DNA from 4 places in the Corynebacterium comes genome. Region 2 is predicted to be linked to each of the others. Evidence: predicted binding sites of a transcription regulator. Region 2 holds the regulator's gene; each other region holds the start of a gene.

Region 1 (7,942 bases), 1.1 Mb from region 2:
GACCTCCGCCGACGGAGAGTGGGCGAAGGCGATCGTCGGCGACGTCGACAAGCTCGTCCTCGACTCCGGCGAGGGCGGCACCGGCACCACCTTCGACTGGACGTCCATCCCCGCTGAAGTGAAGCAGCACAGCCTGCTCGCCGGAGGGCTCTCGCCCACAAACCTCAGCGACGCCCTCACCGTCGGATGCCTCGGCCTCGACCTCAACTCCGGCGTGGAGTACCCCGTCGGGGCAGGGGAGTGGGCGGGCAGGAAGGACGCCGGCGCCCTGCGGCACGCATTCGCCACCATTCGCAGCTTCAGCTACCCATAGGATTGAAAGACATGAACACCACCAATTCCGAGCGCGACGGCGGCGCGACCATCCTGCCGGCCTACTTCGGCGAATTCGGCGGACAGTTCGTCCCCGAGTCGCTCATCCCGGCCCTCGACCAGCTCGAGCAAGCCTTCGTCGACGCACAGAACGACCCCTCCTTCCGTGAGGAGTTGGCCACCTACCTCCGCGATTACCTCGGCCGTCCGACTCCGCTCACCGAATGCTCCAACCTCCCGCTCCCGGGCCAGGGGAGAGGACACGCACGGATCTTCCTCAAGCGTGAAGACCTCGTCCACGGCGGCGCGCACAAGACCAACCAGGTCATCGGCCAGGCCCTGCTGGCCAAGCGCATGGGCAAGACCCGCATCATCGCCGAGACCGGCGCCGGCCAGCACGGTACCGCGACGGCACTGGCCTGCTCACTGCTCGACCTCGAGTGCGTCATCTACATGGGCGCCAAGGACGTCGAGCGTCAGCAACCCAACGTGTTCCGCATGAAGCTCATGGGCGCGAAAGTCATCCCCGTCGACGCCGGCTCCGGCACCCTGAAGGACGCCGTCAACGAGGCACTGCGTGACTGGACCGCCACCTTCCACGATTCCCACTACCTCCTCGGTACCGCCGCCGGGCCCCACCCCTTCCCGACGATCGTGCGTGAGTTTCACCGCGTCATCTCCGAGGAGGCCAAGGCTCAGATGCTCGAGCGCACCGGTGGTCTGCCGGACCTCGTAGTCGCGTGCGTCGGTGGCGGTTCCAACGCCATCGGCATGTTCGCCGACTTCATCGACGAAGAGAGCGTCGAACTCGTCGGGGCCGAACCTGGCGGGCTGGGCCTGGACTCCGGCAAGCACGGTGCCACGATCAACAATGGCCAGATCGGCATCCTTCACGGTGCCCGCAGTTACCTCATGCGCAACTCCGACGGTCAGGTGGAGGAGTCCTATTCCATCTCCGCCGGCCTGGACTACCCGGGCGTCGGTCCGCAGCACGCCTACCTCCACGACACCGGCCGGGCCACCTACGTCGGCATCACCGACGCCGAAGCCCTCGAGGCTTTCCAGCTCCTCTCCCTGTACGAGGGCATCATCCCCGCCCTGGAGTCCTCCCACGCCATGGCTTACGCGCTCAAGCGCGCGAAGCTGGCGGAGGACAAGGGCGAGAACATCACCATCCTCGTGTCCCTGTCGGGTCGCGGTGACAAGGACGTCGACCACGTCCGCCGCGCCCTTGAAGAGAACCCTTCGCTCGTCCTGGCCAAGGAGGCTCAGTAGTCATGACCCGCTACCACAAATTATTCTCCGCACTCGCCGAGAAGAACGAGGGCGCATTCGTCCCCTTCCTCATGCTCGGCGACCCCACGTCAGCCGACGCCCTGGAGATCGTCCGAACCGTCGTCGCCGCGGGTGCCGACGCCCTGGAGCTCGGCGTCCCCTTCTCCGATCCGGTCGCTGACGGCCCCACGATCCAGAAGTCCCACATCCGCGCCCTCGACGGTGGCGCAACGGTGAATGGCGCACTCGAACAGATCCGCACCATCCGCGCGGAATTCCCGGATCTGCCGATCGGCATGCTCATCTACGGCAACGTGCCCTTCACCCGCGGCATCGACACCTTCTACCGCGAATTCGCCGAGGCAGGGGCGGACTCCATCCTGCTTCCCGACGTCCCCGTGCGCGAAGGCGAGCCCTTCGCCGCCGCCGCCCGAGCCGCCGGCATCGACCCCATCTTCATCGCCCCGGCCCAGGCCGCCGAGAAGACCCTCGCAGGCGTTGCCGCCCACTCCACGGGCTACATCTATGCCGTTTCCCGTCACGGGGTGACCGGCACGGAACGCGAATCCGAGACTACGGGCCTCAAGGAGGTCGTCGAGAACGTCAAACGTTTCGGTGGCGCCCCTATCCTTCTGGGCTTCGGCATCTCCACACCGCAGCACGTTGCCGAGGCGATCGCGGCCGGCGCTGCAGGTGCGATCTCCGGATCCGCCATCACCAAGCTGATCGACAGGTACGTCGAAGGCGTGCACCCGAACCCGGGACGCATCACCGATATGCCTGCCCTGAAGTCTGAACTGACCGAGTTTGTTTCAGCGATGAAGGCTGCCACACAGCGCGGATAGCTTTCCCGGACCCGGCACCCGTCCACCTTGGTGGGCGGGTGCCTTTTCTGTTTACCCCTTGCACCTTCCGGACACATGTTCTAACGTTGGTATCGAACGTACAGCCTAAGGGGAGGGCGAGTCATGGGGGCTCCGGAGTCGGTCGTGGACCGGGTACTCAGGGAACTACTTCATCCGACCAACTTCTACTCGGTGTGCTCAACAACGGACCGGGTGGCGATTAACGGTGCACGGATTCGCCGCGCCGACCACGAGATGTGGCAGTCAGTTCTTCCCGATGAAATGGCGGATATCGAGCTTGTCCTGGCGTCGCTCCGTAGCTCCACGGGATACGGCGATCGTTACATCCAGAGCGCTCTGTTCGCCCACCACCGTTTGCGTGAACTACCGAGGCTCAAAGCCCTCCAGGAGCGCCTCTTCCATCTCGATCTACCCAGACTGAAGGCCATCGACGCAGTGCTCTGCAAGGTGGACGCAGACGTCACCGAACATCTGCGCATCATCGACGAGGAACTCACCACCTACCTCACGCCCACGCGGCCGAATCAGAACCTGCCCACCGCCGGGGCGATCCGCAGGAAGCTCAACGCCATCATCCTGACCCTGGACGACACCATCTCCGCCAATGACACGCCCGCCCCGGCAGGGGAGGGGTTCTCCGTCGGGATCGACGGCAGCCAGGGGTACGTCGACGTCGTCACGGACTCGGTGTCAGCCCTTGAGATCGACGAGCGGGTGCGCAAGCATGCAGCAGCCCGGGACATCAGCCTGACGGAAGCCTTCAAGGAGCTCATCCGCGGCGAGGGCAAGACAACGGTGGTACTCAACATGTACCGCGCCCACGATGTGGAAGATGCCCCTGGCTGGATTTCCGGAATCGGTTGGATCAGTCCGGAAGCGACCGACCTGCTGGCGGAGAAGGCCACCGAAATCCAGGACATGGATCACCTCTATGGCAAGGTGGCCAACTCCTATGCCACCCCGGAGGATATCCGGGCGGTGGTCATCGGACTGGACGGCGGATGCGGTTATCCCGACTGTCACTGCCACGGGTTCCGGGCACAGATGGACCACCGTGTCGACTTCGAGGAGGGTGGCCTCACCACTGCCGCCAACCTGGCGGCCATTTGCCAGCACCACCACAACATCAAGACGGATGGCCGGGTCCGCTACATCATCGACCCCCACACGCGGGAGAAATTCTGGCTGTTTGAGGACGGCCATTGGGCCTCCTCCGAACCCAGCGGTCCACTCTCACCCAAGGAACGACACTGGCTGCAGACCGTCAGCCAAAGAAGAGAGAAACGCCGAGATCGAATCCGTGTCGAATCACAGGCCAAAAGAAGCGCCGAATTCGTACCCCTGATCACCGAGGCTGATCAGGGCGACGATCCACCACCGTTCTGACTCTGACAGTGCATGCTGGGGGCATGAGAATTGTGCAGCTCTGTGAAGTCGCGGGTGCATCTCCGGGCACCATGAGGCGTGACCACCGCTCAGCCATCGGAAAAGGAGTGTCTGGCCCCATGGAACACCTCTTAGCGTGGTCCCTGTCGACCCCATTATGTGGCGATCCGAGCGTCATAGATGTTTCACGTGAAACGATCGGGGAGTGAAGGCCGTGAGCTCTGTCATCGAGGTCCGCGATCTGGTGAAGACCTTCGGAGATTTCAATGCCCTGGACGGCCTGAACCTGACGGTGAAACCTGGCACCATTCATGGATTCCTCGGACCCAACGGATCCGGCAAATCCACGGCCATCCGCATTCTGCTCGGCGTCCTCCATGCCAGCTCCGGCACCGCGACTGTCTTGGGGAAGGACCCGCGGCGCACGCCTTCCATCCTCAAGCGGGTGGGGTACATCCCCGGCGACATCGCCCTGTGGCCCAGCCTCACCGGAAGGGAAGTGTTCCGAACTCTGGAATCGCTGCGCGGCCCTAAAGTCAACAAGAAGCGGGAGGAGGAACTTATCCAGGCATTCAATCTCGATCCCGACAAGAAGTGCCGGGAGTACTCCACCGGAAACCGGCGCAAAGTCACCCTTGTCGCGGCACTCTCCATGGGGGCGGAAGTCCTCATTCTAGATGAACCCACTGCGGGCCTGGACCCGCTCATGGAGCGGGAGTTTGTCGAGCAGGTCAGACAGGAGCGTGACCGCGGAGCTGCCGTCCTACTATCCAGCCACATCTTGAGCGAAGTGGAGAAGCTCTGTGACTATATGACCATTATCCGTGACGGCAAAACCGTGGAGAGCGGCAGCCTGCTGGAGTTGAAACATCTCTCTGCCCACGAGATCACTGCAAAGGTTTCACGTGAAACACCGGCACTCAGAGCATTCCCCAACGTCTCCTTCCACGACGGTCGCCTCCGCGTCACAACAGCACGCGAGAATGTCCCCGATGTCCTGCGGGCCGTTCTCGACGCCGGGGGAGAGGACATTACCTCCACCCCGGCGAGCATCGAGGAGATGTTCCTCGCGCATTACGGAGAGGTCGAAAAGCCGGTGAAGCCATGATCCGCCTCAACCTTCGACTGCGTGCAACGTTTCTCATCATCTGGATGCTGGCACTGTGGACATTCCTCGCCGTTTTTCCGCCTGCATATGAGAGCTACTATCCGACACCCCGGGACCGCGCTTCCTTCCTTGCCGGCATGCAGCAGAACTCCGGGATGACAGCGATGTGGGGACCACTTGAGTCGCCTGCGTCACTGGGCCAGATTGTCATGTGGGAGGCGGGGTCGATGATGATCATTCTCGGCTCAGTGATGGCGGTCCTGCTGATGGTCGGTTTGCATCGCAAAGAGGAGAGCCACGGGCAGATGGAACTTCGACTCTCCACCGGAATCGGCCGAACGACCCCTGCTGCGGCCGCTCTGCTCACGACGTCCTTAGCCTCCTTTGTGGTGGGCATGGGAAGCACTTTCGTCCTGTTGCTTTCAGGGCTCTATGTCGATGAGCTACCAGCCGAAGGGGCGGTAACTTCTGGGGCCGTGATCGCCTTGACCATGATCGGCTCCGCTCTGTTCGCGCAGTTGTGTCTGCTCTGTGTGCGGAACCCGTCCTCAATAACGCGAGTCGGCCTGCTCACCGTTGCGGTCTCATTCATCACCAGAGCCGTCGCAGACTCACAGAATGCCGGTTGGCTCAACTGGTTGTCGCCGCTGGGATGGAAGACCGTGGTCCGCCCCTACGTCTCGGATGACTGGGGGGCCCTGTCGGTCCTTGTCGGCATATCAATCGCAGGGGCAGCTGCAGTGCTGATGGCTGAGCGCTACCGCGAGTACGGTCAGCCTCTGGTCAGGGTGCCAGAATTGGGTCGAGCTGGGGGTCGCCACATCCGTGGCCCCCTTCACCTCTACGTAGTGCTCAACCGGGGAACGGTGATCACCTGGATCCTTGTCATCACGGGGCTCGCAGCGTTCTTCATCGCACTCACCGGATCATTGAGCGCGTGGATGGAGGCGGAGGCGAATGTCGGCCAGGTGTTTAAGGAGATGTTCGGCACTGGCAACATGAAAACAGAGTTCATCGCCTATACAGCGAAGATCTGCGGCATTCTTGTGGCGACGATGGGAATTCAAACGATCGTCACCTACCGATCCGGTGAGCTGGACAGAACTGTAGATCTCCAACGATCAACCGGCATCCGGCGTTGGGTACCGCTCGGGATGGCAGGACTGGTTGCTTCGGTTGCTACCTTGAGCGGAACCGGGGCGATCCTCGTGGGTGGCTGGATCGGACTATGGAGTCAGGAATCCACGACTGCAACGGACCATGAAACTCTCATCTTCGCCGCCGGGTCGCAGCTCGCCCCCACGCTGATGCTCACCGCCATGGCCCTCGCTCTGGTTGGTTGCCTCCCGCACGCCACCCACTTCGCGTGGGCACCTGTTGTTGCCGCTGCGATGCTCACTTTGTTCGGCCCGGTCCTAGACGCCCCTCGCTGGCTCATCGATATTTCACCTTTTGAGTATGTGGTCACCGCAGAAGACGGGTCGTGGGGAGTGCACGTATGGATGAGCCTGGCGGCGTTCACGCTCATGGGACTCGGCCTGTGGGGTGCCCGTCAACGGGAAATTCAATGAGGGAAATTCCATGTCACAACGGCGCCCATGACAGACAAGTTCTAGTTGTACTGACCGGAGACGTTGGTCGAGTTTGTGTGACCCGTTGACGTAGCGAAGAACTCCGTGTGGAATGGGAAGTGCCCTGACCACCCCAGTCACACTGGAGCATCCATGGCCGACCGGTCGTCGCGACCACCCGCCAGCCCGTTGAAGACACTGAAGAAGGTGGCCAAGCGGATCGTGTCCCTGGGGCTGCGCAAGCGCCTGGGGCCCTTGCGGCGCTGTACACAGGTGTGGCGCGCGTGCCGTCTCAACCGGCTGTCCCGCGCTACGAACACCACCACCCGGTGACCTGATACCTGGGGATGTCACCAAGTTCGGCAGTATCCCCGACGGTGCAGGGTGGCGCTTTGTCGGATGCAAACAGGGCGTACAGCACCGGTCCTCGACCATGGGCCATTGCTTCGTCCACACCGTCATCGACGGTCGTTCGAGGGTGTGGTTCGCTGACCGTGGGATCACCGCGGCGGTTAAGATGCTCCAAGTTTGCGTCAGGCGCTTTCAGGAATTCTTCTTAGGCCGGCCCCGCTGTTCCCCGCCCTCTAACGGTCGGAATGCAGCCGAGTGTCGTGTGATTTCTGGTGTGGCTGACGCTCGGCAGCGATCGGCGGTAGGACACTCTCACGGTCGACGATGCGGTAGCTGGTTCCCTTGTGTGTGGAGATCACCAAGGGGTGCAGGATCGCGGTGAAGCGAAAGTGCATTGGGGTGGAGTGCGCACTGAGTTCGCCCATCCTTTATCATCACAGTGACGAAACTGGGTGGCACTCGCACCCCATCAGAAACAACCGAAATTCCGCCTTCAAAGCAAATTCTATAATTGAGTGCCAAAATGAATCAGATATTCAATCAAAGCATTTTTCAATCATGGCAAAGCATGATATTGGGCTACCTCAATTGTAGTTTTTTCAACGATTCCATAACCAGTAGTGAGCAGGCATAATGGGATCATGTCTGAATCTGATTCCTTGAAAGACACCGTCTGCAACCGTCGCATTTTTCTGCTGGGAACTGCCACCACGTTCGCGGGCGCATTCCTGGCTGCCTGCGGCAGCGAACCGGGTCTGGAGGTTGCCGCCACGGACGTGCCGGTGGGCAGCGCCGCGATCTTCAACGGATTCATCATCGCACAGCCCAGCGCAGGATCATACGTCGCCTACTCCCAGGAATGCCCGCATCAGCGGAACCCGATCACCGAGGTGGAGGGGGACACCGTCCGATGCACCGCACACAACTCGGTGTTCAACATCGCCGATGGTTCCGTGGTTTCCGGAGTCGCCCGTGATTCACTGACTCCGGCAACGGTGGAGCAGGAGGGAGAAAAGCTGAGGGTCAGAACCTAGCGCGCCAGTAGGAACCCGGGTAGGGGATCTTCTCCCGGT
Region 2 (7,942 bases):
CGGCGGCGTGGACGAGACCGGCGAGCGCGTTGATGACGTCGGTGGTGGTGGATCCGAAGTCTGTGTCCAGACGGACCAGATCGGTGGTGATGATGGACATGGATTACCTCAGCGTCTTAGAGGGCACGCACGTGCGTGTCGGTGAGATTCAGCTGTGCAGGGGACGGAATGGTGGTGCCGGGCAGGCCGGTGGCGGCGGTGCCGTAGGCGACGGCACGGGCGAGGCAGTCGGCGGGACCGCCTCCCTCGGCCCGGGCGATGAGATAGCCGGCGAGCGAACTGTCACCCGCGCCGACCGTGGACATGACCTCCACCGGCGGCGGGGTGGCAAACCAGGCGCCCCTGCGGGTGACCAGCGCCGCCCCGGCCGCACCCAGGGTGACCAGCACCTCGTTGACGCCCCGCTCGATGACCAGGCGGGCGGCGGTGACGACCTCGTCGAAATCGCCGACCGCAGCGGCCGCTTCCAACGCCTCGCCGTCGCGGTCCGTCAGCTGCCCGAGTTCCAGGCCGTTCGGCTTGATGAGGGTGGGGGCCGCCGTCTCCAGGCCGCGTCCGAGCGCGCGGATCGCCTCATCGGAGGTGTCGACGGCGACGGGCAGCTGCGGGTGGGTGGCCCGGACCGTGGCGATGAGCGAGGTGTACCAGTCGAGGGGCACGCCCGGCGGCAGAGATCCGGCCATGACCAGCCACGAGGAGTTCGCGGCGAGTTGGGTCACCGCCTGCTCGATGGAGCGGCGGGCCGTGGCGTCGATGGTCGCGCCGGGGCCGTTGATCTTGGTGGTCGTGCCGTCGGGCTCGGTGATCGTGGCGTTGATCCGTACACCCTCGTCCACCGGTATGGCATGGAAGGGGATGCCGGTCTGCCGTGTCAGCGCCACGAAGGGGTCGTTGGTGTCGGCGGGGAAGACCGCCAGCGTGTGCTTCTCGGCGAGCAGCATCGCGTGCGAGACGTTGACGCCCTTGCCGCCGGCTACCTGGGTGATCGAGGTGGGGCGTTGGACGTGTCCGCGACGCAGTTCCGAGTCCAGCTGCATGGTGGCATCGATGCTGGGGTTCGGTGTCAAGGTGAGTATCACTGTCGGCTCCCTGTCCGGTCGGGAAATTCTGGAAACGGGGACGGGGTGGAATAAACTTCCGTCGCCGCTCTACGTGGTGTGGCCTGACGGCCGAATATTGTCTTGAGCTGGCCCAATCGTATGATGTGAGGTCTGGGTTCCGGGCGACTCCACCGCAGGGCGGGCAGTCCGTTATGCAAATGATGAACTAGGTCACATTTCATGTGGGGTTGTGACGTAAGTATTGTCCGTTTGTGCCCGGTTGTCAAGGGGTGGCGGTGTCCGATTGATTGCGAAACGGTGGATTCTATGATGTTCTGGAGATCACAGCCACCCTCATCCTGTGAGACAGGAGACAAATATCATGGATGATGTCCGAAACCCCTCAGGTGCAACAGCCATAAAAGGTACCGGTGTCGTCGCCGGTGTCGCCTACGCCCCGGTGGTGTGGGTCCGGCCGCGCCCGGCCCTGCCCGAGGCCGGCGCAACACTCACCGAGGACGCCCGGGAACCTGAGTTTGAACGCTTCAGTGCCGCGGCAGACACCGTCGCGGAGCGTCTGGCGGACCGGGCCGCAACCGTCGAGGGCGTCGCCGCCGACGTGCTCACCGCCACCGTCGGCATGGTCAGGGACCGGGGCTGGCGCCGCACGGTGAAGAAGAACATCTCCGCCGGGCACCCGGCCGAGTACGCCACCGTTGCCGCCACCCAGAAGTTCGTCGGCATGTTCGAGGCCGCGGGGGGTGTCATGGCCGAGCGGACCACCGACCTCAAGGACATCCGCGACCGCGTCATCGCCGAGCTGCGTGGGGAACCGGAGCCCGGCCTGCCCGATGTCGAGGGTGAAGGCGTTCTCTTCGCCGACGATCTCTCACCCGCGGACACGGCCACCCTGGACCCCGCCCACATCATCGCGCTGGTCACCGAACTCGGCGGACCCACGAGCCATACCGCGATCATCGCCCGTCAGCTCAACCTGCCCTGCATCGTGGCCACGGGCGAAGGGCTGCGCCAGATACCTGCAGGTGAGTTCGTGCTTGTCGACGGCGCCCTGGGCACCGTCACCCGCAACGCCGAAGAGGCGTCCGCCCGCGCCACCGTCCTCGAATTCCGCGAGCGAGCGGCGGTCATCGCCCAGTGGCGGGGCCCCGCCCGGACCACGGACGGCCACCGCGTGCAGTTGCTGGCCAACGTCGCAGACGGCAACGCCGCCCGCATCGCAGCCGGTACCCAGGCCGAGGGCATCGGCCTGTACCGGACCGAGATGAGCTTCCTCTCCACGTCCACGGAACCCACGGTGGAGGAGCAGGCGGCGGTCTACCGCAAGGTGTTCGACGCCTTTCCCGCGTCCAAGGTTGTCATCCGCACCCTCGACGCAGGATCCGACAAGCCCATCGCCTTCGCGAACATGGCGCAGGAGGAGAACCCCGCACTCGGAGTGCGTGGCCTGCGCATCGCCCTGGGCAACGAGGGGCTGCTCACCCGCCAGCTCGACGCCATCGCGCTGGCCGCCGAGGGGCGGGGGGAGAATGCCCCCACCTGGGTCATGGCCCCCATGGTGGCCACTGAATCGGAGGCCGGATGGTTTGCCGGACTCTGCCGCGACCGGGGCCTGACCCCGGGCGCGATGATCGAGGTCCCTGCGGCCGCGTTGATGTCCGACAAACTCATGCCGCACCTGGACTTCGTCTCCATCGGTACCAATGACCTCACCCAGTACACGATGGCCGCCGATCGTCTGTCCCCCCAGCTGGCGTACCTGACGGATCCTTGGCAACCGGCGGTGTTGCGACTGGTGAAGGAAACCTGTCGGGTCGGGGAGGATACGGGAACCCCCGTCGGTGTCTGCGGCGAGGCCGCCGCTGATCCGCTGCTCGCGTGCGTGCTCACAGGTCTGGGCGTGACCTCGCTGTCTGCGGCATCGACCGCCCTGGCCGGGGTCGGTGCCCAGCTGTCCTCCGTGGATCTGGCCACCTGCCGGGAAGTCGCCGAGGCTGTTCTCGACACCTCCGGGGCTGCCGCCGCACGCGAAGTCGCCCGTCAGATGCTCCTGGGCTGACCTGCTCCCGGAGAGACGCGGGGTCAGTCGCCCGCGATCACAACCTCGATCTCGCGCTCCCGCAGTGCCGACAGGAAGGACTCGGGGGCCGCGGAATCGGTGATAACCACGTCAATGTCGTCGATGCCGGCGAAACTGACCAGGTAGTCGGTGCCCAGCTTGGTGGAGTCGCAGAGGACAACCACCTTGTGGGCGTTGGTCACCATGGCGGATTTGATCGCAGCCTCCTGGGAGTCCGCCGTGGAAAGCCCGTGATCGAGGGTGAGTGCGTTGGTGCCGATGAACGCGACGTCCGCCCGCATGAGCGCCAGGGTGCGAAGGGCGGTGTCACCCACGACCGCCTGCGTGATGGCGCGCACCGAACCTCCGAGAAGCTGAACCTCCCGGAGCCCCTTGTTGGCCAGGTTCAGGGAGATCGGCAGGCTGTTGGTCACGATGGACCACTGTTCGGCGTTCGGCTGCTCGGCGATGAGCTCCGCCAGCGTGCCGATGGTGGAACCCGAGTCCAGGAAGAGCCCGCCGCGGGGCTCCGGAAGATAGCGCAGTGCCGCCCGCGCGATGGCTGATTTGGCGGTGGGGGCGGAACGGAAACGCGCGTCGAGGGAGAACTCTGCCGTCTGAAAAGTCTGGCTGGCCACGGCGCCACCGTGAACCCGGTGCACCACGCCCTCCCTGTCGAGCACGGCGAGATCCCGACGAATGGTCTCCGCTGTGACATCAAACCGGTTCGCCAGCTCGGTGACGTTGACCCGACCCTCAACAGCGGTGAGGGAGGCGATCTGTCTGCGACGCTCCTCTGCGTACATGGGTTCTCCTCTGTCGCCTCACGGACGGAATCGGACAAAAATGGATGTCTGTTTCCGCCATTGTTCCAAAATAAAAGGCCGCAGGGAAGAGAATGGGGATTAGCCAGTACAAATAGGTGCGAACCGGAGGACATCAAGCGAAAGGCGGTCGGCCGGGCCTGTCATCAAACCGGGCCCGTTCCCGTGGGTTGATGTGGAATTCTGTGCCGTCAATTGTCTGACTGGGCGGGGCGAACGTCTCTAGAGCTTCCGGAACACGGAGACGATCTTCCCCATGATTTCCGCCTTGTCGCCGGGGATCGGGGAGAAATCCTCGTTGTGCGGCAGCAGCCAGACCCCGGTGGAATCCTTGTGGAACTCCTTCGCAGTCGCCTCTCCGTCGATCAGGGCGGCGACGAACTCGCCCTTCTCCGCGACCGGCTGGGAACGGATGACGACCCAGTCGCCGTCGAGAATGCCGGCGTTCTTCATCGACTCACCCACGATCTGCAGCATGAACAGCTCACCGTCACCCACCAGGTCGGCCGGCAGCGGATAGTAGTCCTCGACCTCCTGCTCGGCGAGAATCGGTGAACCTGCGGCGATGCGGCCGAGCACCGGAATGAAGTTCGCGGCGCTGGCATCCTCCGGGGCCGTCGAAGTCTTGGCCACGACGCGCCGCCCAGGCTTCTTGGCGGTGTCGGTCGACGTCAGGGTACGCACGTCCACCGCACGCGGCTTGTTCGGGTCGCGACGGAGAAAACCCTTCTTCTCCAGCTGATTCAGCTGGTACGCGACCGAGGAGGTGGACTGCAGTCCCGCTGCGTCACCGATCTCCCGGATGCTCGGCGGATAGCCCCGCAGCACGACGGCATCCCGGATGACCTCAAGAATCCGTCGCTGACGATCGGAAAGTGTGGAGGGGTCCGGCTTGCCGGAGGGGGTCAGTTTGGCGGGGGCGCTCTTGCGGGTCATCGTCCTTCTCGTTCCTGGGGTGGTGGCGGTGCGTGCCGTATCGAATCGTCGGGGCGGCTCAGCGGCGTTCCGGTGGTCGTTGTTCGAATGGCGTGTCGTCCGCATGCCATTCACCTGTTACATGTTTAGCACGATCTGGTACGGATGTTCGACTGATGTGCGGGTTCTGTGGACAAAATTTCGAACGGGTGCTTTAATCGAACACATCAGCTAGTTAGAACACCTGAACGGTAGCACTGTTCGAGGGTGTTGACCAGTCTCGATATCCTCACAGCAGACAACGAAAGGACTTCGCCGTGATCACCTTCCTGCATCGTCCATGCCCAGGTGGCAGCGTCCATACTTCCGTACATGACTCCGTCCGCCCGGCCGCTGTGTGGGAGCCGTCGAGCTTCCACAGGTCCCCTTCCTGTGGCCGGGGTGTTCGAACTCTGGTGCCCGCAAATCGAACACAGGGCCTACCTGGCGCCGATCCTCTGCCGCGGGACGCAGGTGAGGGACATTCCAGCCGCTGGCGGGAGACCGGCCTGACGTATCTGCTCGGCGCACTTTTCGGTCTGGTGGTGGTCAGTGCCTCCTTCCGGGGTGCCGGGGATGAAGGCGTAACCGGATCTACGGTGTATCCCGCGGGCAACCAGACGCAGTCGAGCGACGAGGCGCGTTAGGGGAAATCTTCCCGGGGAGTAGGATCGGTGCCACCATCCGGTCCACCGGTTTCCTCCCAGAAAGGCACTGGAGACACGCTGTGTACTGCCCGTTCTGCCATCACGATCACTCCCGTGTCATTGACTCGCGCATTATCGACGCCGGAGCCGCCATCCGTCGCCGGCGTGAGTGCACCAAATGCAACGGACGTTTCACCACGATTGAGAAGGCCGTTCTCCTGGTGATCAAGCGCAACGGCGTCACGGAGCCGTTCAGTCGCGACAAGGTTGTCCTGGGTGTCCGCCGCGCCTGCCAGGGCCGCGATGTCTCCGATGATGCGCTCAAGCGTCTCGCGCAGGAAGTGGAGGAGAGGGTTCGTTCTCAGGGTGGCTCCCAGGTGAATGCGAACGACATCGGACTTGCCATCCTCGAACCGCTACGCGCTCTTGATGAGGTCGCCTACCTGCGCTTCGCGTCCGTGTACAAGTCCTTCGAGTCGGCCGAGGACTTCGAGTCGGAGATCCGGCTCATGCGCCGCCGGGCTCGGGAGGAAGAAGCGGCGGCCGAGTCCCTCGAGGGCTGGCCCGGGGCCTAGCGGAGCTTGTCCACGGCCTTCTGGATACGGCGCAGGGAGATCGGCCGCGCGGTGCCCAGGCGCTGGGCGAACAGGCTCACCCGAAGTTCCTCGATCATCCAGCGGATGTCCTTGACCTCGCGGGTCTTCTCCCGACCTTTCGGCAGCCTGGCGAGCCGGAGGTTGAGGTAGGACTGGGCCTCCTCGACCTCATCCTGACGGTCTACGTCTTTGTCCGGGTCCTGTGCCATCTCCTCGAGACGGACTCGCATCGCCTGCAGGTAGCGGGGGAGGTGACGAAGCTGGGCGGATCCGTGCAGGGTGACGGCATTCCTGGGCACCAGGAACTCCAGCTGTGCCTTCATGTCGTCGATGGCCTCGCCGCTCCAGCGCGCGAGTTCTTCGGCGACGGACTGGTATTCGATGAGCGCGGGAGCAAGCGCCACCACGGTGCGTCGGACAGTGCCTGAGACCTCGGGGGAAACCTTCTTCCTCAGTTCCTCGAACTCCTCCGGGGAACGTACCGGACCGCCGTGCGCAATCATGAGGTCCCGGATGGCGGCCACCCGCGCATCCTCGATCAGTCCTGCGGCGCCGCCGTGCGGGTAGTTGTCCACCGCCACCCGCTGCTGCAGGGGAAGTCCCTTGGTCATCTGGTTGGCGTTGACGGAGATCTCGCGGAGCAGGAGCGTCAGCGTCGCGGTCATCATGGAGGCCTCGGCTGCGGCCCTGGTCGGGTGCACGCGGATCTCCACGCCGCCCGGGGTGGCCACGAGCGCGGGGTAGGCGGTGATCTCGTGGCCGTCGACGACCGTCTGCACCTCTTCGGCGACGGTACCCAGGGTGTCGGACGTCCACTCCGACACCGCCTTGGACTCACTGGTGCGCGACACCCTGCTCACCGATGCTCTGATGGAGCCGGCGTTGCGCTCGATGAGTGCACCGAGATCCTTGTCGGCGTCGATGACCTTGCCCCGTTTGTCCACGGCTCCGAAGGTCATCTTCAGGTGGGCGGGGACGGCGGAGGGGCGGAAATCCTCGGCCGTGATCTGTCGCCCGCCGAGCGAACGCAGGATCTCGGCGAACTGCTCGACCAGCGGCCCCGCGTAGGGGCGCAGTCGGGGCAGCGCCCGGGCGGCGTAGTCCGGTGCGGGCACGACCGTCTTGCGCAGCTCCTTCGGCAGGGTTCGGATGAGCTCGGTGAGCAGTTCCTCGCGAAGCCCCGGTACGAGCCAGTCGAAGCCTTCCCGGTCCATGCCGGCCAGCAGAGGAATGGGGACCAGGATGGTCACGCCGTCCTGCGGGTGACCGGGTTCGAAACGGTACTCCAGGTCGTAGTCGATGCTGCCCTTGCGCCACTTGTCGGGGAAGGCGGCCTCGGTGATCTCCTCGGCGTCGACACCCAGCAGCGTGTCAGGGTCGAAGTCGAGCAGGTGCGGGTTGGTCTGGCGTTCCTTCTTCCACCAGGCGTCGAAGTGCCGGCCCGTGGTGATGGTCTGGGGCAGGCGGGAGTCGTAGAAATCGAAGAGGGTGTCCTCGTCGACTATGAGACCGCGACGACGGGCCTTCTCCTCGATTTCGGCGGCGGCCTCAAGTTTCTCCACGTTGGAGTGGAAGAAGGTGTGGTGGGTGGTCCAGTCGCCCTCGATGAGGGCATGCCGGATGAACATGTCCCGCGCGGCCTCGGGATCGACATGGTGGTAGGCGACCACCCGGTCGGCGATGATGGTCAGGCCGTACAGGGTGGACTTCTGGTGGGCGATGCCGGAGGCACGCTTGCGGGACCAGCTGGGTTCGGAATGCTGGTGCTTGAGCAGGGGGCCCGCTAGCTTCTCCACCCAGGCGG
Region 3 (7,942 bases), 440 kb from region 2:
TGGTACTCCGAGCACCACAACATGAAGCACATCGCCTCCTCCGCCCCGGCGGTGCTCATCGCCCACATCGGCGCGAAAACCGAGAAGATCCGACTGGGTTCCGGTGGCGTCATGCTGCCGAACCACTCCCCCTATGTGGTGGCGGAGCAGTTCGGCACGCTCGCGGAGCTCTACCCCGACCGCATCGACCTGGGTCTCGGCCGTGCGCCCGGCACAGACATGAACACGTTGGGCAGGGCGCTGCGTCGCGACGCCAACGCCGCCGACCATTTCCCGCAGGACGTCATGGAACTCGAGGGCTACCTGGCCGGCCGCTCCCGCATCCCGGGTGTGGACGCCATCCCCGGTGTCGGCACCAACGTCCCCCTCTACATCCTGGGCTCCTCCCTGTACGGCGCGAGCCTGGCCGCCCAGCTTGGTCTGCCCTACTCCTTCGCCTCGCACTTCGCGCCCACCCACCTGGAGCAGGCCGTGGCGACCTACCGGGAGAACTTCCAGCCTTCCGAGAAGCTTGCCGAGCCCTATGTCATCGCCGCCGTCAACGTCACGGCCTCCGACACCCAGGAGGACGCCGTGCGTCAGCTCGAGGGTGTCTACCGCGAACGCATCCGGTCCATGGCCGGACGCGGCAGGTTCCTCACCGAGGACCAGCTCGACGAGATCGTCCAGTCCCACCACGGGCGCCAGATCATCGACATGCTGCGCTACACCGCCGTGGGCACCCGTGACCAGGTCCGGGACTACCTGACCGAGTTCACCGAGACGGCCCAGGCCGACGAGCTGATGATCTCCCTGCAGGCCACCTCCGAGCCGGAGGCGATGCGCGGCATGGACATCCTCGCCGAGGCATGGGAGCTGGACCCCGAACACACGGCGGGCGCACCGGGGGCCTGAGACGTGATCGCGCAGTGACGTAGCGCCCCGGAACGGCGGCCGAATCATGCTGCTTCTTTGTTGTCGTCGGGTGGTTGTGTGCGTCGGCGGATCCGCGCCCCCGCGGCATCATCCGCCGCCTGGGTGGTGTTGAACCGCAACGGCTGCCCCGGGCCCGCGCGTCTGCCGACCCTCCCGGTGACCGGGCACCGGTCGAGATACCCCCTGTTGCCGGCCCCGGTACGCGAATCATCGTTGTCCCCGTGATGCGGTGGGCACACCAGGGTGAGGTTGTTCAGATCGGTGACCCCACCCTTGGTCCAGGGTGTGAGGTGGTGGGCGTCGTTGTGGATCGCGGCGGTGGTGCAGTCCGGGCAGCCGCAGACCCCCTGGGCGGCGAACAGGGCGATCTTCTGGAACATACTCGCTGTCCGGTGCCCGCGTCCCAGGGCCAGGGGTTGACCATCATGGTCGTGCAGGACCATGACGTCGAACTTCGCGGCCCCCAGGCGCAGCAGATCCACCGGGGTCAGCCGGTGGCCGGTGTTGGTGGGAAACGTCGACGAGGCCGACATGTTCTCCAGGTCGTCGGCGGTGACCGACAGCAGGATCGAGCCGACCCCGGAGCGGGTGACCGCCTGCGAGGTCGCGAGGTGTCTGTTGAGGATGACCGCCAGCTGGTCGACGCGGCGTTGCGCCCGGGTGCGGGTGTCGGCGGTGTCGGGGTCGTCGAGGCCTGCGCCGGGGCGCAGCCCGGGGGCCAGGGCCGCGATGAGCATCGCGGCATCCGCGGCCGGTAGCCGGCCGCGGATGGTGCAGCTGCCGTCCGCATCGGGTTCCCCGATGTGCAGGCTGCGGCGGCGGTAGCCGGCGAGCGGGTCGGGGGTGGCGTGTCGGTTGGCCAGGTGGACCTGTCGGCGCAGCCAGTCGCGCAGGTCCTCCGGGGTGCGGCGGGCGGATTCCTCGAGTGCCTGATGGTGGAGGGTGGCACGGCCCGGGTCGGCGGTATCGGCCAGCTCGGTGAGTTCCCGGTCGATGATGCGCAGGATCTCGGCGGACGTGTCGGCGGCTTTACGCCTTGAGGCCTCCTGTTGTTGACGTTCCCGTTCGGCGCGCTCCGCCTCGGCCTTCTCCCGGGTGCGGCGTTGTTCCTCGGATTCGGTGTCCTCGGGTTCGGGTTCCGGGGGTGGCGGCGGTGGGCTGTAGAGGCTTGCCCCGGTCCGCAGGCGGGCCAGGGCCTCCCGCCGGGAGATCCCGAGGGTGGTGGTGAGGTAGTCGACCACGTTGGTGGAGCCGACGAGCCGGCCGGCGGTGTGGTGATCGGCCAGCCACGCGAAGGCGGCGTCGATCCGTGCCTTGGCGGCGAGGACCTGCTCGAGGTCCTTCATCCCGGCTGCAACGTCGTCGAAGACCACGGTGGAGGGGTCGGCCAGGACGTCGGAGAGGGTGGCCATGCCGGTGGTGATGTGGGTGACCGCATGGTCGACGCGTTGCTGTACCGTCATGACTCCCCCTCGTTCATATGTTCGAGCATATCGCCCCCGCGCGGCACCGTCAACCCTTTTTCCGAACATGTTTGCCATGCGTCGCGGCGGCGCCGACAAGCATCGAACCCCCTCGCTTCCACCGCTGAAACCGGAGGATTACACAGTGCCGAGCTTGTCGACGCCCACCCGGGGCGCTCTCCGCAGGATCAGGTCGACGAGTTCGATCGGCTGGGGATCGCCGCCGTCCGGGAAGCGAACCGTGTACGGGGCGACGGCCCGCATGTCTTCCGGGAAGCGCTGAGTGACGTGCCCGGGCAGCAGGACCAGGAAGGTACCGCGGCCGGGCAGGGTGTAGAGCTGGAGTTGTGTGAGCTGGTCGAGCGGGAAGCGGATGCCGGTGGGCAGGATGGTGACGTGGTCGTCGATGAGCAGGAGCGGCCGGGAACGGCGCCACAGCACGATGACCAGCATGATCAGCGCGATGAGCATCCCTGCGGCCGGGGCAGTGGCCGCCACGAGGTAGAGCGTCGACCAGGTCGGGGCGTCCTGGGTGGTGGCGGAGATGAGCAGGCCGACGAGGATCGGCGCCATCACCAGGAGGAACACGACGCCGACGACCACGGCCCGGCTGGTGGCCAGGTGGCGGGCTGAGGACCGCAGTCTGATGGTGTCCATGATGGAGGTGATGTTACCCGGGGCCGAGCAGCACGGTGACCGCGACAAGCACCGGGAAGGACACCAGCGTGGACACCACTCCGGTGTCGCGGGCGAGTCGCTCATTGGTGCGGAAACGCAGGGCATAGGTGAGTACGTTCTGCGCGGTCGGCAGCGCCCCGAGCACCACCAGTGTGAACAGCGCGTGGCCGCTCAGTCCGAAGACATGGAAGGCCAGCAGCCCGGCGATGATCGGGTGCACCACGTTCTTCAGCAGCACCACCAGGGCCACATCACCGGTGAGTGAGACTGTCGAGCCGACCAGGGACATGCCGAACACCATCAGCGCCAGCGGCACCGAGGCGCCGGCCAGCAGCGCGACCGGCTGGCCGACGAACACCGGCACCGGGACCCGCAGAAACCCGATGAGCAGCCCGGCGATCGCGGCCAGCAGCATCGGGTTACGGAAGGCCAGGAGCACGTTGCGCAGCAGGTTCGACTGCTTCGAGGCGTGAAGCATGTCCAGCGTGGTCAGGGTGACGGGCGCGTAGAAGGCGACCTGGAAGAGGATGACGGGGATGACGGCGGCGGCGTCGTCGAGAATGTAGACGGCCAGCGGCACACCCAGGTTGCCGGCGTTGGCGTAGGAGGACGCCAACATGCCGATGAGACTGTCCGGGGAGTTCGAACCGCGCAGGCGCAGCAGCAGGAAACCCAGGAAGCCCGCGACAAGGGCTGATAACGCGATGACCAGGAAGTTCGCGGAGAATATCTCCCGGGGGTCGGTGTCCAGGAGGATGTCGAACAGGAGCGCCGGCGTGGCCACCAGGTACACCATGTTGGCCAGGGCGCGGCGGGCCCCGGGGCCGAGGGCGTCCGTACGGCCGAGGACGTACCCCACCGCGATGACGACCACGACCACGCCGAATCCGGTGAGTACCTCAATCACGAGAGGTCATCGTAGCCGACTATGGGGTGACGACCATGCGCGTCGCCGGTGAGGAGGACCGGAAGGCTGCGGGAAGCTCGCTCAGCGTGATCGGCTCGCCGAGGATCTCCTTCCAACGCAACTGCTCCCACTCCGCGGCGAGGAAGGCGACGGCCTGCTCCAGGTGACGCGGTTCAAAGTTGTGCACGCCCGTCACCGTGCGCCAACCCCGCACGAGCCATTCCGGATCCAGGTCCACCGCAGGCACCGGGGCGACCGTGCCGGCGAAGACGGCTGTACCACCTGTATCGAGCGACCGGAGGCAGGCGCTCGCGCCTTCCGAGACCCCCGAGAACTCCAGGGCGACGTCGACCGTCAGGCATGCGCCCGGTGCGCTCAGCTCATCCGCGATTCCGGCGACCTGATTCAGATTCGCCGGGTTGGGGTCGCAGGCGATGATGTGCCGCGCTCCCCTGCTCCGGGCGGCGGCGACCGCGATCATTCCGAGCATGCCGATTCCGTTGACCAGGACCGTGCGGTCCCGGAGATCTCCGGCACGCTCCAGCACGGCCATCACTGTCGCGACGGCGCAGCCTGCCGTGGAGGCCACGGCATCGGGGATCCCCTCCGGAACGACGGTGACCGACTGCCCCGCCAGAACATGGAGGTGGGTGGCGTAGGTGCCGGACAGCTGCCAGTCCCCCTCGAAGGATTCATGTCCGGCCTTTCGCACGCTCTCGCATTTGGCGGTCAGGCCGCGCCGGCAGTGTCGGCACCGCCCGCACGACACGGTCACCGCGAACACCACCCGCTCGCCCACGTCCACGCCGGGGCGACGACTGGCGACGACCTCGCCCACGCCCTCGTGCCCGAGGATCGACGGGCATGCGCCGGGACGCCGCCCGGAGACCGTGTGCCGGTCGGAACCGCAGATGGTGGCCGCACGCAGCTCAACCAGCAGTTCTCCGGGGGCCGGATCCGGGAGCTCAACCTCGATGCTGCGGAAGGAGCCGCCGCCCTCCCACAACTGGGCGCGGGCCGTGGTGCTCGGGGTCATCAGTTCAGTTCCTCCAGCAGACCGGGGAGTTCCGCCGAGGAGGCCAGGACGTGATCCGCGTCGAGTTCGCCGAACTCCTCCTCGGTGAGGTGCCCGGTCAGGACGCCGACGGAGCGCACTCCCGCCCGCTGCGCGGAGATGACGTCCGCCCGGGTGTCCCCGAGGCTGATCACCTCATCCGGGTCGGTGACGTCCAGCTCGGCCATGACCTTCCGGATGAGGTAGGGCTCCGGCCGTCCGGACTCGACCTCGTCACCGGCGGCGGTGGTGTCGAGGAGATCGCCCACGGACCATCCCATCGAACCGAGGATGAGGTCGACGGTCTCCCGGTTGAACCCGGTGGTCAGGGCGACCCGGATGTCCCGGGCGCGCAGTTCGCGCAGCATGTCCTCGACACCGTCGATCGGCACGGGCGGGTTCTCGGTGTAGGTGCGGCGCAGTTCCGCACGGAACCACTCCCAGGTCTCCTCCACGAGCTCCTCGGTGGCCTGAATACCGCCGAGCTCGAGCAGGTTGCGGATGGCCCACTTCTTCTCGGTTCCCATCCACTCCTGGAACTGCTCGTCGGTGTAGCGGGCGCCGGTGCGCTCGGTGGCCTCACGCAGGACCCGGTAGACCTCATCCCGGTCGTTGATGGTGGTGCCGGCCATGTCGAAGATGGCGAGTGAAATCATGGTGTACTCCTTGGGGGTGTGATGGGGTTGATCAGCGGACGGTCTTGCGCAGCCACATGGAGACGCCCTCGACCAGCAGCACAACGGCGATCATCAGCAGCAGGATGGTGGTGACCACCTCGAACTGGTTGATCCGCGAGGCGTTGAGGAGGAGGAAGCCGATGCCGCCTGCGCCGACGACTCCGAGCAGCGTCGCCGAACGGATGTTGGTGTCCAGCAGGTACATCGTGTGAGCGACAAACGCCGGGGCCGCCTGGCGCATGGTGGCGGAGAAGAAGATCTGTGCCTCCGAGGCGCCCGCGGTACGGAGGGCGGTCTGTACCTCGACGTCCGTCTCCTCCAGCGAATCGGCGACGAGCTTGGACAGCAGTCCGACCGCTCCGACGGCAAGTGCGAGGGTTCCGGCGACGCCGCCGAGGCCGGTGATGACCACGAAGATGATGGCCAGGATCAGCTCGGGGATACCGCGGATGACCACGATGAACGTCCGGAAGAAGCCGTGGACGTAGGGGTTGGCCACCACGTTGCGGGCGGCCAGGACACCGATGGGGATCGCCAGAACGGCGCCCAGCACGGTGGCGGCCAGGGCGATCTGGACCGTCACCAGGAGCTGCTCCAGGAGCAGGGGGAACGATCCTCCGGTGGAGGGCGGCAGGAACAGGCCGACGGTCTGGGGCAGGTCGAGGATGCCCTGCCCCAGGGTGGACCAGGTGACGTCGACCCGGTAGAGGGAGGCGACCGTGAGCACCGCGATCAGGAGGAACGCGCCGAAACGGCGGATTCGGGCCGTGGTCCACGGGGGCGTGAGCCGCAGGTCCGGGCCGCCAGCTGAGTCCCGACCCCGGTTGAGGAGCCTGTCCACCCAGGTTCCACCGACGACGGTGCCGCCGGAGCTGCTCATGATGGCCGCCCGGATGCCGCCCGAGATCAGCTCGATGACGATGCACAGGACGAGCACGATGACAGCCAACGCCATACCCCGCTGGTAGTCGAGGACGCGGAGGGATTCGGAGATCGCCAGGCCGATGCCGCCCACGCCGACGTAACCCAGCAGCACCGAGGTGCGCAGGTTGATGTCGAAACGGTGGAGGGCGGTGGCGATCATCTGGGGCAGGAGCACCTGCGGGATGGCCGCGGTGATCTGCTGGCGGCGGGTGCCGCCGATGGACTCGATGGACTCCCGGGGGCCGTCGTCAAGCTCTTCGACGGCATCCGCGTAGAGCTTGGCCACCATGCCCACCGAGTGGATGCCCAGTGCCAGGATGCCGGCGGTGGCGCCGAGGCCGAACATGCGCAGGAAGATGATGGCGAGCACAAGGTCGGGGATGGCCCGGGCCAGCACGATCAGCGCGCGTGCCGTCCATTGTGCGCCGGCGCCACGGGAGGTGGGCCGGGCCGCGGCGAGCGCCACCGGAATGGACAACGCCACGGACAGGGCGGTGGCCAGGAAGACGATGGCCAGGGTCTCGACGATGAGGGAGACGGTCTCGCCCGGCGGTGGGAAGTCGAGGGGGAAGATGCGGCGGGCGAAATTGACGGCGTTGCCGAAGGAATCGACGATCGTGCCGGGACTGATGCCCAGGTCGTGGATCGACCAGGCTCCGGCCACGAAGAGTGCCGCCATGACGACGCCGGCGGCGATGTTGTTGGCCGAGGGTGCCGGGCCCGGGGGCAGGGGGATCTCCCGTGGCTGTGCGGTGAGCTGTGTCATGCCGTCACCACTGCCCTTCGCCGGGGGGCCCGTCCACGGAGGCTGCACGGTCGAGGACACCGTCGGGGTCGGCCAGGCCCGAGACGCTGTCGTAGATCCGGGAGGCCTCCCCCACGGTCAGGCCGGCGGTCTGCTGGTTCAGCACGAGACGGCCGCTGCGCAGACCGATGATGCGGTCGGCGAAGTCGATGGCCAGCTGCACCTGGTGGAGGGAGGCGATGACGGTCAGGCCGTCCTCCCTGGAGATCTGGGTGAGCAACGCGATGACCTCTCCGGCGGAGACCGGATCGAGGGAGGCGACGGGCTCGTCGGCAAGCAGGATCCGGGGGTTCTGCATGAGTGCGCGGGCGATGGCGACGCGCTGCTGCTGACCGCCGGAGAGGGTGTCAGCGCGTTGGTAGGCGCGGTCGGCCAGGCCGACGCGCTCCAGCTTCTCCATCGCTTCCCGACGCACGCTCTTCGGGTACATCATCAGGCTGAGGCGCGGGCCCCGGAGGGAACCGAGCCGGCCGGTGCAGACGTTCTCGAGCACGGTCATGGGGCCGATGAGGTTGAAGT
Region 4 (7,942 bases), 480 kb from region 2:
TCCTGCTCTCCGACGTCGACGGACTCTACGACCGCAACCCCGCCGAGCCCGACGCCCGGTTCGTCTCGGAGGTGCGCACCGGACATGACCTCAAGGGTGTCGTCGCCGGTGACGGCGGCCTCGTGGGCACCGGTGGCATGGCCTCGAAGGTCGCCGCCGCCCGTCTCGCCTCGCGTGGTGGCGTGCCCGTCCTCCTGACCTCGGCGGACAACATCGGCCCCGCGCTCGACGACGCCAGCGTGGGCACCGTGTTCCACCCGCGGGAGAACCGTCTCTCCGCCTGGAAGTTCTGGGCCCTCTACGCCGCTGACATCGGCGGCACGCTGCGTCTCGACGCCGGCGCGGTCACCGCCGTCACCGCCGGCGGCACCTCCCTCCTGGCGGTGGGCATCACCGCCGTGGAGGGTGAGTTCCAGGCCGGAGAGATCCTCGACATCATCGGCCCCGACGGCCAGGTCGTGGGCCGCGGTGAGGTGGCCTACGACTCGGACGTGCTGGTGGGCATGCTGGGCAAGCACACCGAAGATCTCCCCGAGGGGCAGCGTAGACCCGTCGTCCACGCCGACTACCTGTCCAACTACGCCTCACGCATCTAGGAGCGCATCAGAAGTTGAAGTTCACCATGTACCCCGGCGTCTGGGACCGGGTCATAGCCGAGGTCGAGGCCTCCGGACATGAGTTCACCACCGACCTGAACGAGGCCGAGTTCCTCATCTACGCCGGCGGCCGACTACCGGACCCGCTGCCGGCCAACATCGGCTTCGTACAGTTCGTGTTCTCCGGCGTTGACCGGCTCATCGACGCCGGCGTCATGCGCCCGGGCGGGGTCCGCTGGGCCAACGCCGCCGGTGTCTACGCCCGGCCGGTCGCCGAGATCGCGCTCACGCTGCTCCTCGCGCAGCTCCATCACGTCAAGGCGGCCTCCCTCGCAGGGTCCTTCCGCGCACGCGGCCCCATCGACGCCGCCCAGGGCTGGCTTTTCGACGCCACCACGGTGGCGATCATCGGCGCCGGCGGCATCGCCGACGCCCTGATACCCATGCTCCGTCCCTTCGGGGTGAAGGTGATCGCGGTGAATCGTTCGGGGCGCCGGGTGGAGGGCGCCGACGAGACCTTCCCCGTGTCCGAGGCCACCCACGTGTGGCGTGACGCGGACGCCTTTGTGCTGGCCATGCCGCTGACGGAGGAGACCGCCGGACTGGTGGATGCGGCGAAGTTCGAGGCGATGAAGAGCTCCGCGGTCGTGGTCAATGTGGGGCGGGGTGAGCTGATCGTCACCGACGATCTGGTCGCCGCCCTGCGCAACGGGGAGATCGCCGGTGCGGCCATGGACGTCACCGACCCGGAGCCGCTGCCGGACGGTCACCCGCTGTGGCAGCTGCCGAACTGCACCATCACCCCGCACATCGCCGCGACGGGCCGGATCGCGCAACGCATGATCGCACCGCAGATCATCGAGAACGCGGCGGCCTTCGCGGCGGGGGAGCGGATGCCCACCGAGGTCGACGTGGAACGCGGGTACTGACCGCGGGCTTTCCGGTAGCGTGGTGACACCAATCACCCCGAGACCTCGAGGAGCCCGCCGTGAAGTTCGCCTTCCAACCCCAGCAGTGGCCCGACGCCATCGCCGAGATCGAGGCGGCCGGGCACGAGTACGTCGAGAACGTGAACGACGCGGACTTCCTGGTCTTCAACGGAGGGCCGGACAAGTTCCCGGACCCCCTCCCGTCGAACATCCGCTACGTGCAGGCGGCGTTCGCGGGCGTCGACGCACTCTACGACGCCGGTCTCGTCCGCCCCGGCGATGTCCGCTGGGCGTGCGCCTCGGGGCTCTACGACGACACGGTCGCCGAATCGACCATCGGTCTCATCCTCGCCCAGATGCACATGCACAAGACCGTCACGCTGGCGAAGTCCTTCTCGGTGCGCCGGGAGATCGACGCGAACAAGCAGTGGCTCTTCGACGGCAAGACCGTGGCGATCATCGGCGCCGGCCGGATCGCCGCGAAGCTGATCGAGATGCTCCCGGTCTTCGGGGTACGCATCGTCGCCGTCACACGCTCCGGGCGTGACGTCCCCGGGGCGGACGAGTCCCATGCCATGGCGGACGCCGGCCACGTGTGGGGCACGGCGGACGTCTTCATCATCCTGGCCCCGCTCACCGACGAGACCCGGCACATGATCAACCGGGACGTGTTTGCGCAGATGAAGCCGTCCGCCGTGGTGGTCAACGTCGCCCGCGGCCCACTGGTGGACACCGACGACCTCGTGGAGGCCCTGCAGTCCGGTCAGATCGCGGGTGCGGCCCTGGATGTCACCGAGCCGGAGCCCCTTCCCGACGGCCACCCGCTCTGGGACATGCCCAACTGCGTGATCACCCCACACACGGCCAACACGTTCAGCATCATCCAGAAGCGCATGGGTGGGTTGGTCGTGGCGAATGCCGCCGCCTTCGAGGCGGGGGAGCGGATGCCCAACGAGGTGAATCTGGAGACCGGGTACTAGGCTGCTTCGTCTTCCGCGGATGGTCGATTCTGCCGTGCCCTGATCCGCGCTCCCCCTGATTCGGAGGCCGCCTGCGTCTCATTGAACCGTAGGGGTTGGCCGGGTCCGGCCCTCCGGCCGACTCTCCCGGTGACCGGGCACCGGTCGAGGTATCCTCTGCCGCCGGCACCGGTGCGCGAATCATCGTTGGCCGCGTGGTGCGGTGGGCACACGAGCATCAGGTTGATCAGGTCGGTGGGTCCGCCCTGGTCCCAGGCGGTGATGTGGTGGGCATCGTTGTGGACGGCGGCGGTGGTGCAGTCCGGGCAGCCGCACACCCCTTGAGCTGCGAACAACGCCAGCCGCTGGCTGAAACTCGCGGTGCGTCTGCCCCGACCCAGGGCCAGGGGCTGGCCCTCGGTGTCGTGGAGCACCATGGCGTCGAACTTCGCGGCACCCAGGCGCAGGATGTCCATCAGATTGAGGCGGTCACCGGTGTTGGTGGAGAACTCTGAGGTCGGGGAGAGGTTGTCGATGTCCTCGGCGGTGACGGACAGCAGGACCGAACCCATCCCGTGGCCGAGGGAGGAAGGTTGCGTGCCCAGGATGGTCATGAGCTGGTCCACGCGGCGTTGTCCCCGGGTCCGGGTGTCCTCCAGCTCCTCGTCGTCGAGGTTGGCGCCGGGACGCTCCCCCGGGGCCAGAGCCGCTTTCAGCGCGGCGGCGATGGCGGCCGGGAGCCGGCCGCGGATGGTGCAGGAGCCGTCGGCCTCGGGTTCACCGATGGTGAGGAAACGTCGGCGGTAGGCGGCGAGCAGGTCTGTCGCGCCTTTCTGGTTGGCCAGGGTGACCTGGCGTCGGAGCCAGGTGCGCAGGTCCTCCGGCCTTCGGTACCTGGCTTCACTCAGCGCGAGGTTGTAGAGCCGGCTGCGGTCAGGGTCGGCAGCGTCGGAGAGATCAGCCAGTTCCTGGTCGATGATGCGCAGGATCTCGGTGGACGCCTCCTTCGACTTACGCAGTGCCTCCTCCCGATCTTTCCGGGCCTTTTCCGCACGCTCGGCCTCCTCCTGCTCCCGGGCCCGGCGCTCTTCTTCCGTCTCCGCAGGCTCAGGGGGCGGGGGCGGGGGTGGTGGGCTGAACAATGAGGTGCCCGTGCGCAGCCTGGACCAGGCCTCTCGCCGGGAGATTCCCAGCTGCGCGGTGAGGTAGTCAATGGCGTGGGTGGATCCCACCAGCCGTCCCGCGTCGGCGGACTCCGCCAGCCAGGCGAAGGCGGCGTCGACACGCCCCCGGGCGACCAGCGCCTGTTCGAGTCGCTCGAACTCGCCCGCCACTTCGTCGAAGGACACGAGGGAGGGATCTGCCATGAGTGCGGAGAGCGAACTCATTCCGGCCTGGATCTGGTCGACCGCTTCCCCGACGTTCAGTCTGGTCATGACACCCCCTCGTTCATGTGTTCTACTTTATGGCCGCTCCGCCTAGACCACATCCATCTTTCGAACTAGTTTTCTATGTGTTGGTGGTGCCTGGCACGGTGGTGGCTCTCCCGGAGAGGGGGTGCCGTCATTCCGTCCCTTCGATCCGCGGGGCCGGGTCTGCCGTCGCGAAGTGCCCGGGGATGGTCCCGGCTCGCTGTTCGGTTCCGGTCGCTCAGGTACCCTCGTTGCCATGACTGATAGCCGTGCCATCGAACGTGAAGAAGTTCTGACCAAGGCCCGGGCAGCCAAAGCCGTCGCCCCGATCCTGGCTCAGCTGCCGACCTCCCGGAAGAACGAGATCCTGCTCGCCGCCGCCGACGCGCTGGTCGCCGCCACCGAGGACATCCTGAGGGCCAATCAGCAGGACATCGACTCCGGCCGGGCGGAGGGGATGGGCGAGTCGCTCATCGACCGCCTCAGCCTGGACACCGGCCGCATCGAGGGCATCGCCGGCGGGCTCCGGCAGGTCGCGAGCCTGAAGGATCCCGTGGGGGAGGTGCTCACCGGCGGTGTCATGCCCAACGGCATCCAGATGCGTCAGGTGCGTGTTCCCCTGGGCGTGATGGGCATGGTCTACGAGGCCCGCCCCAACGTCACCGTCGACGCTTTCGGCCTGGCGTTGAAGTCCGGCAATGTGCCCCTGCTGCGGGGTTCGCGCACCGCGAAGCACTCCAACGCCAAGCTCGTGGAGATCCTCCAGGACGTCGTGGAGTCCTTCGGCCTGCCGCGGGAGTCCGTGCAGCTGCTGCCCTGTGAATCCCATGACTCGGTCCAGGACCTCATCACCGCACGTGGCCTGGTTGACGTGGTCATCCCGCGCGGCGGTGCGCGTCTGATCGAGACGGTGGTGACCAATGCGACGGTCCCCGCCATCGAGACCGGCACCGGTAACTGCCACTTCTACATCGACGCCGAGGGCGACCTCCAGCAGGGCATCGCCATGATGCTCAACGGCAAGACCCGCCGTTGCTCGGTGTGCAACGCCACCGAGACCGTGCTTATCGACGCCGCGCTGTCCGCCGCCGACAAGCTCGCCATCGTCCATGCCCTGCAGACGGCGGGCGTCACCGTCCACGGCGACGTCGATGAGCTGGCGGCCTTCGGTGCCGAGGACATCCTCCAGGCCGACGACACCGACTGGGGCGAGGAGTACCTGTCCATGGACATCGCCGCCAAGGTCGTCGATGGTGTCGACGGCGCCATCGGGCACATCGCCCGCTGGACCACCGGCCATACCGAGGCGATCTCCACGCAGAACATCGTCACCGCCCAGAAGTTCGCCGATCAGGTCGACGCCGCGGCCGTGATGATCAACGCCTCCACCGCCTTCACCGACGGCGAGCAGTACGGCATGGGCGCGGAGATCGGCATCTCCACCCAGAAGCTGCACGCCCGCGGCCCCATGGCGCTGCCGGAGCTGACCTCCACCAAGTGGATCCTGCAGGGCACCGGCCAGACCCGCCCGTAGCCCGGGGGTGAAGGCCGCCGGGAATCCTGATTAGGGTGGCGCACGTACCAGCACCGACATAATGTTGCCTTGACATGAGGATCTGTTACTTTCCCCACGGATGAAGGCGGCACGCATGAGGAGACTGAGTACGTCCCTGGCGGCCACAGTGCTGGCGCTCGCTCTCACGCCTGTGCCCGGTGCTTCCGCAGCGCCGCAGCAGGAGTGCCCGGCGCTCGTGGTCCTGGCCGCCCGCGGCAGTGAACAGAACGAGGACCTCCGGCCGACCTCCTACAGCGATGCCTCGCCGTGGGTGTCCAACGGCTATGAGGAGAGGAACATCCGGGCCTTCCTGCACTTCGCGGAATCCCGCCACTACGCGAAGACCGGCGAATCCCTGCTGGCGGACGTCCAGGTGCTGGGGCTGGACGACACCGTCTATCCGGCGACTTTTCCCGTGCCCGCGTTGGCGGAGCAGGATGAGAATCTGGATCTGCCGGCGACCGCCGCACGTGTGGGTGGGATCCTGCAGCAGGAACCGGCCCATGTCATCGCACAGAAGGCGGCGGAGGGCCTGGTGGGAGGTCTGGAGTCCGGCCTCAACGGGACGATGGGTTATGTCGATGCCTGGGAGTCGGAGACGGGTTGCCACCCGGGTTATCTCCTCGTCGGGTTCTCGCAGGGGGCGGTGGTGCTGATCGCCCAGGAGCCGGAGCTGACGCGTAGGGGGCAGCTGGTGGGTTCGCTCTACTTCGGGAACCCGCTGCATGCGTTGGCGGCGGGGCGGGCGTCGGGAAGCAACGGCCTCAACTACTGCGCTGACGGTGACTACGTCTGCAACCTGACCCCCGGCGCGGCGCAGGCGGCCCTGAGGAACGGTGGCGGGGTGCACAACCGGTACTTCATGGACGTCGATGAGCAGCCCACGGAGAGTGACGGGCATGTCGCGGACAGGTTCGCGGAGTGGATCACCGGATATACTTCGCGGTCATGACTGAGCGCATTGGTGTCATGGGCGGCACCTTCGATCCGATCCACCACGGACACCTCGTCGCCGCGAGCGAGGTGGCGGCCCGTTTCGACCTGGATTCGGTCATCTTCGTGCCCACCGGGCAACCGTGGCAGAAGGCTGAGAAGAAGGTCTCGCTGGCGGAGGACCGGTATCTGATGACCGTGATCGCGACGGCCTCGAACCCCCGGTTCCGGGTCAGTCGCGTCGACATCGACCGAGGTGGGGACACATATACCATCGACACGCTCACCGATCTGCGCGCGCGTCACCCGAACGCCGAGCTGTTCTTCATCACGGGTGCGGACGCGCTGGCGTCGATCGTCACCTGGCGGGACTGGGACCGGATGTTCGAGCTGGCGCAGTTCGTCGGAGTCACCCGCCCGGGCTATGAACTCACCGAGGCGATGCTTCCCGAGGTACACCAGGAGCGGGTCCATCTCATCGACGTGCCGGCGATGGCGATCTCGTCGACGGACTGCCGTGAACGTTCCGCGGTCGGCCGACCCGTGTGGTACCTGGTGCCTGACGGGGTGGTGCAGTACATCGCGAAGAACGACCTCTACCGCACAACCCCCGCGTAGACTGAGACACCGGATAGTAGTACGACTAGGAAAAAGCGTGTCATCCGTGGGAAACTCAAGGGAGTTTTCTGCACCTTTACCTGAGAATAAGGACACTGTGTGACTGTTTCTGACGAATCCCGCCGACTGGCCACCATTGCGGCTCACGCCGCTGACGAGAAGCTGGGGCGCAACATCGCGGTAATCGACGTCTCCGACGTGATGGCCATCAGCGATGTCTTCGTCGTGGCCTCCGCCGACACCGAGCGACAGGTCGCAGCCATCGTGGAGGAGATCGAGGACGAACTCACCGCCGCAGGCGTGAATCCGCTGCGCCGCGAGGGCAACCGCGAGAACCGCTGGGTGCTGCTCGACTACGGCGGCGTCGTCGTCCACGTCCAGCGGGACGCGGAGCGCGAGTTCTACGGCCTGGACCGCCTCTACCGCGACTGCCCCCTCATCGAGGTCGAGGGCATCGACACGCCCGAGCGGCCGGGCACCTGGACCGAGGACGACGTGGACATCCGCAATGTCGCCTCCATCGACGAGATCCCGCTTGCGTCGGAGGCTCCGGGAGACGCGGAAGAGGAGTACTGACACCATGACCCGCCGCCTGATCCTGATCCGTCACGGACAGACCGATTACAACGCGACCCGTCGGATGCAGGGCCAGCTGGACACCCATCTGTCTGACCTGGGACGGGAACAGGCGGCCGCTGCCGGCGAGCAGCTCCTCAGTGAGAACATCACCCGCATCATCTCCTCCGACCTCTCGAGGGCGCACGACACCGCGAAGATCATCGGCGGGGTCCTCGGACTCGACGTCGCCACGGATCCCCGTCTGAGGGAGACCCACCTGGGCGAGTGGCAGTCGAAGACGGCGATGGAGGTGGACGAGGAGCTGCCCGGGGCTCGTGCCGCATGGCGGCACGACGCCACCTGGGCCCCGCCCGGCGGCGAG

The links. The regulator LexA, encoded in region 2, represses DNA repair genes until DNA is damaged. The targets are predictions, from matches to a motif close to CGAACANNTGTTCG.
Region 1: the regulator LexA is predicted to act here: its motif matches at 2,501-2,514, upstream of CETAM_RS13080 (HNH endonuclease signature motif containing protein).
Region 3: the regulator LexA is predicted to act here: its motif matches at 2,389-2,402, upstream of CETAM_RS09815 (HNH endonuclease signature motif containing protein).
Region 4: the regulator LexA is predicted to act here: its motif matches at 3,931-3,944, upstream of CETAM_RS10055 (HNH endonuclease signature motif containing protein).

The regions. Positions count from the first base shown of each region.
Region 1 is NZ_CP046453.1:2,754,548-2,762,489, forward strand. Features, by position in the region: gene trpCF (bifunctional indole-3-glycerol-phosphate synthase TrpC/phosphoribosylanthranilate isomerase TrpF) at 1-313, shown strand, start outside; gene trpB (tryptophan synthase subunit beta) at 325-1,587, shown strand; gene trpA (tryptophan synthase subunit alpha) at 1,590-2,432, shown strand; gene CETAM_RS13080 (HNH endonuclease signature motif containing protein) at 2,556-3,839, shown strand; gene CETAM_RS13085 (ABC transporter ATP-binding protein) at 4,054-4,947, shown strand; gene CETAM_RS13090 (hypothetical protein) at 4,944-6,518, shown strand; partial or broken gene CETAM_RS13875 (IS481 family transposase) at 6,663-7,011, shown strand; gene CETAM_RS13095 (Rieske (2Fe-2S) protein) at 7,511-7,903, shown strand; gene CETAM_RS13100 (NADH:flavin oxidoreductase/NADH oxidase) at 7,893-7,942, opposite strand, start outside.
Region 2 is NZ_CP046453.1:1,608,107-1,616,048, reverse strand. Features, by position in the region: gene CETAM_RS07780 (PTS fructose transporter subunit IIABC) at 1-100, opposite strand, end outside; gene CETAM_RS07775 (1-phosphofructokinase family hexose kinase) at 117-1,079, opposite strand; gene ptsP (phosphoenolpyruvate--protein phosphotransferase) at 1,423-3,117, shown strand; gene CETAM_RS07765 (DeoR/GlpR family DNA-binding transcription regulator) at 3,141-3,923, opposite strand; gene lexA (transcriptional repressor LexA) at 4,164-4,877, opposite strand; gene nrdR (transcriptional regulator NrdR) at 5,623-6,117, shown strand; gene hrpA (ATP-dependent RNA helicase HrpA) at 6,114-7,942, opposite strand, start outside.
Region 3 is NZ_CP046453.1:2,046,266-2,054,207, forward strand. Features, by position in the region: gene CETAM_RS09810 (LLM class flavin-dependent oxidoreductase) at 1-894, shown strand, start outside; gene CETAM_RS09815 (HNH endonuclease signature motif containing protein) at 939-2,378, opposite strand; gene CETAM_RS09820 (hypothetical protein) at 2,517-3,035, opposite strand; gene CETAM_RS09825 (AEC family transporter) at 3,049-3,963, opposite strand; gene CETAM_RS09830 (zinc-binding dehydrogenase) at 3,983-4,999, opposite strand; gene CETAM_RS09835 (phosphonatase-like hydrolase) at 4,999-5,673, opposite strand; gene phnE (phosphonate ABC transporter, permease protein PhnE) at 5,705-7,297, opposite strand; gene phnC (phosphonate ABC transporter ATP-binding protein) at 7,389-7,942, opposite strand, start outside.
Region 4 is NZ_CP046453.1:2,091,586-2,099,527, reverse strand. Features, by position in the region: gene proB (glutamate 5-kinase) at 1-596, shown strand, start outside; gene CETAM_RS10065 (D-isomer specific 2-hydroxyacid dehydrogenase family protein) at 611-1,525, shown strand; gene CETAM_RS10060 (D-isomer specific 2-hydroxyacid dehydrogenase family protein) at 1,585-2,505, shown strand; gene CETAM_RS10055 (HNH endonuclease signature motif containing protein) at 2,502-3,920, opposite strand; gene CETAM_RS10050 (glutamate-5-semialdehyde dehydrogenase) at 4,153-5,430, shown strand; gene CETAM_RS10045 (hypothetical protein) at 5,546-6,403, shown strand; gene nadD (nicotinate-nucleotide adenylyltransferase) at 6,400-7,002, shown strand; gene rsfS (ribosome silencing factor) at 7,102-7,578, shown strand; gene CETAM_RS10030 (histidine phosphatase family protein) at 7,583-7,942, shown strand, end outside.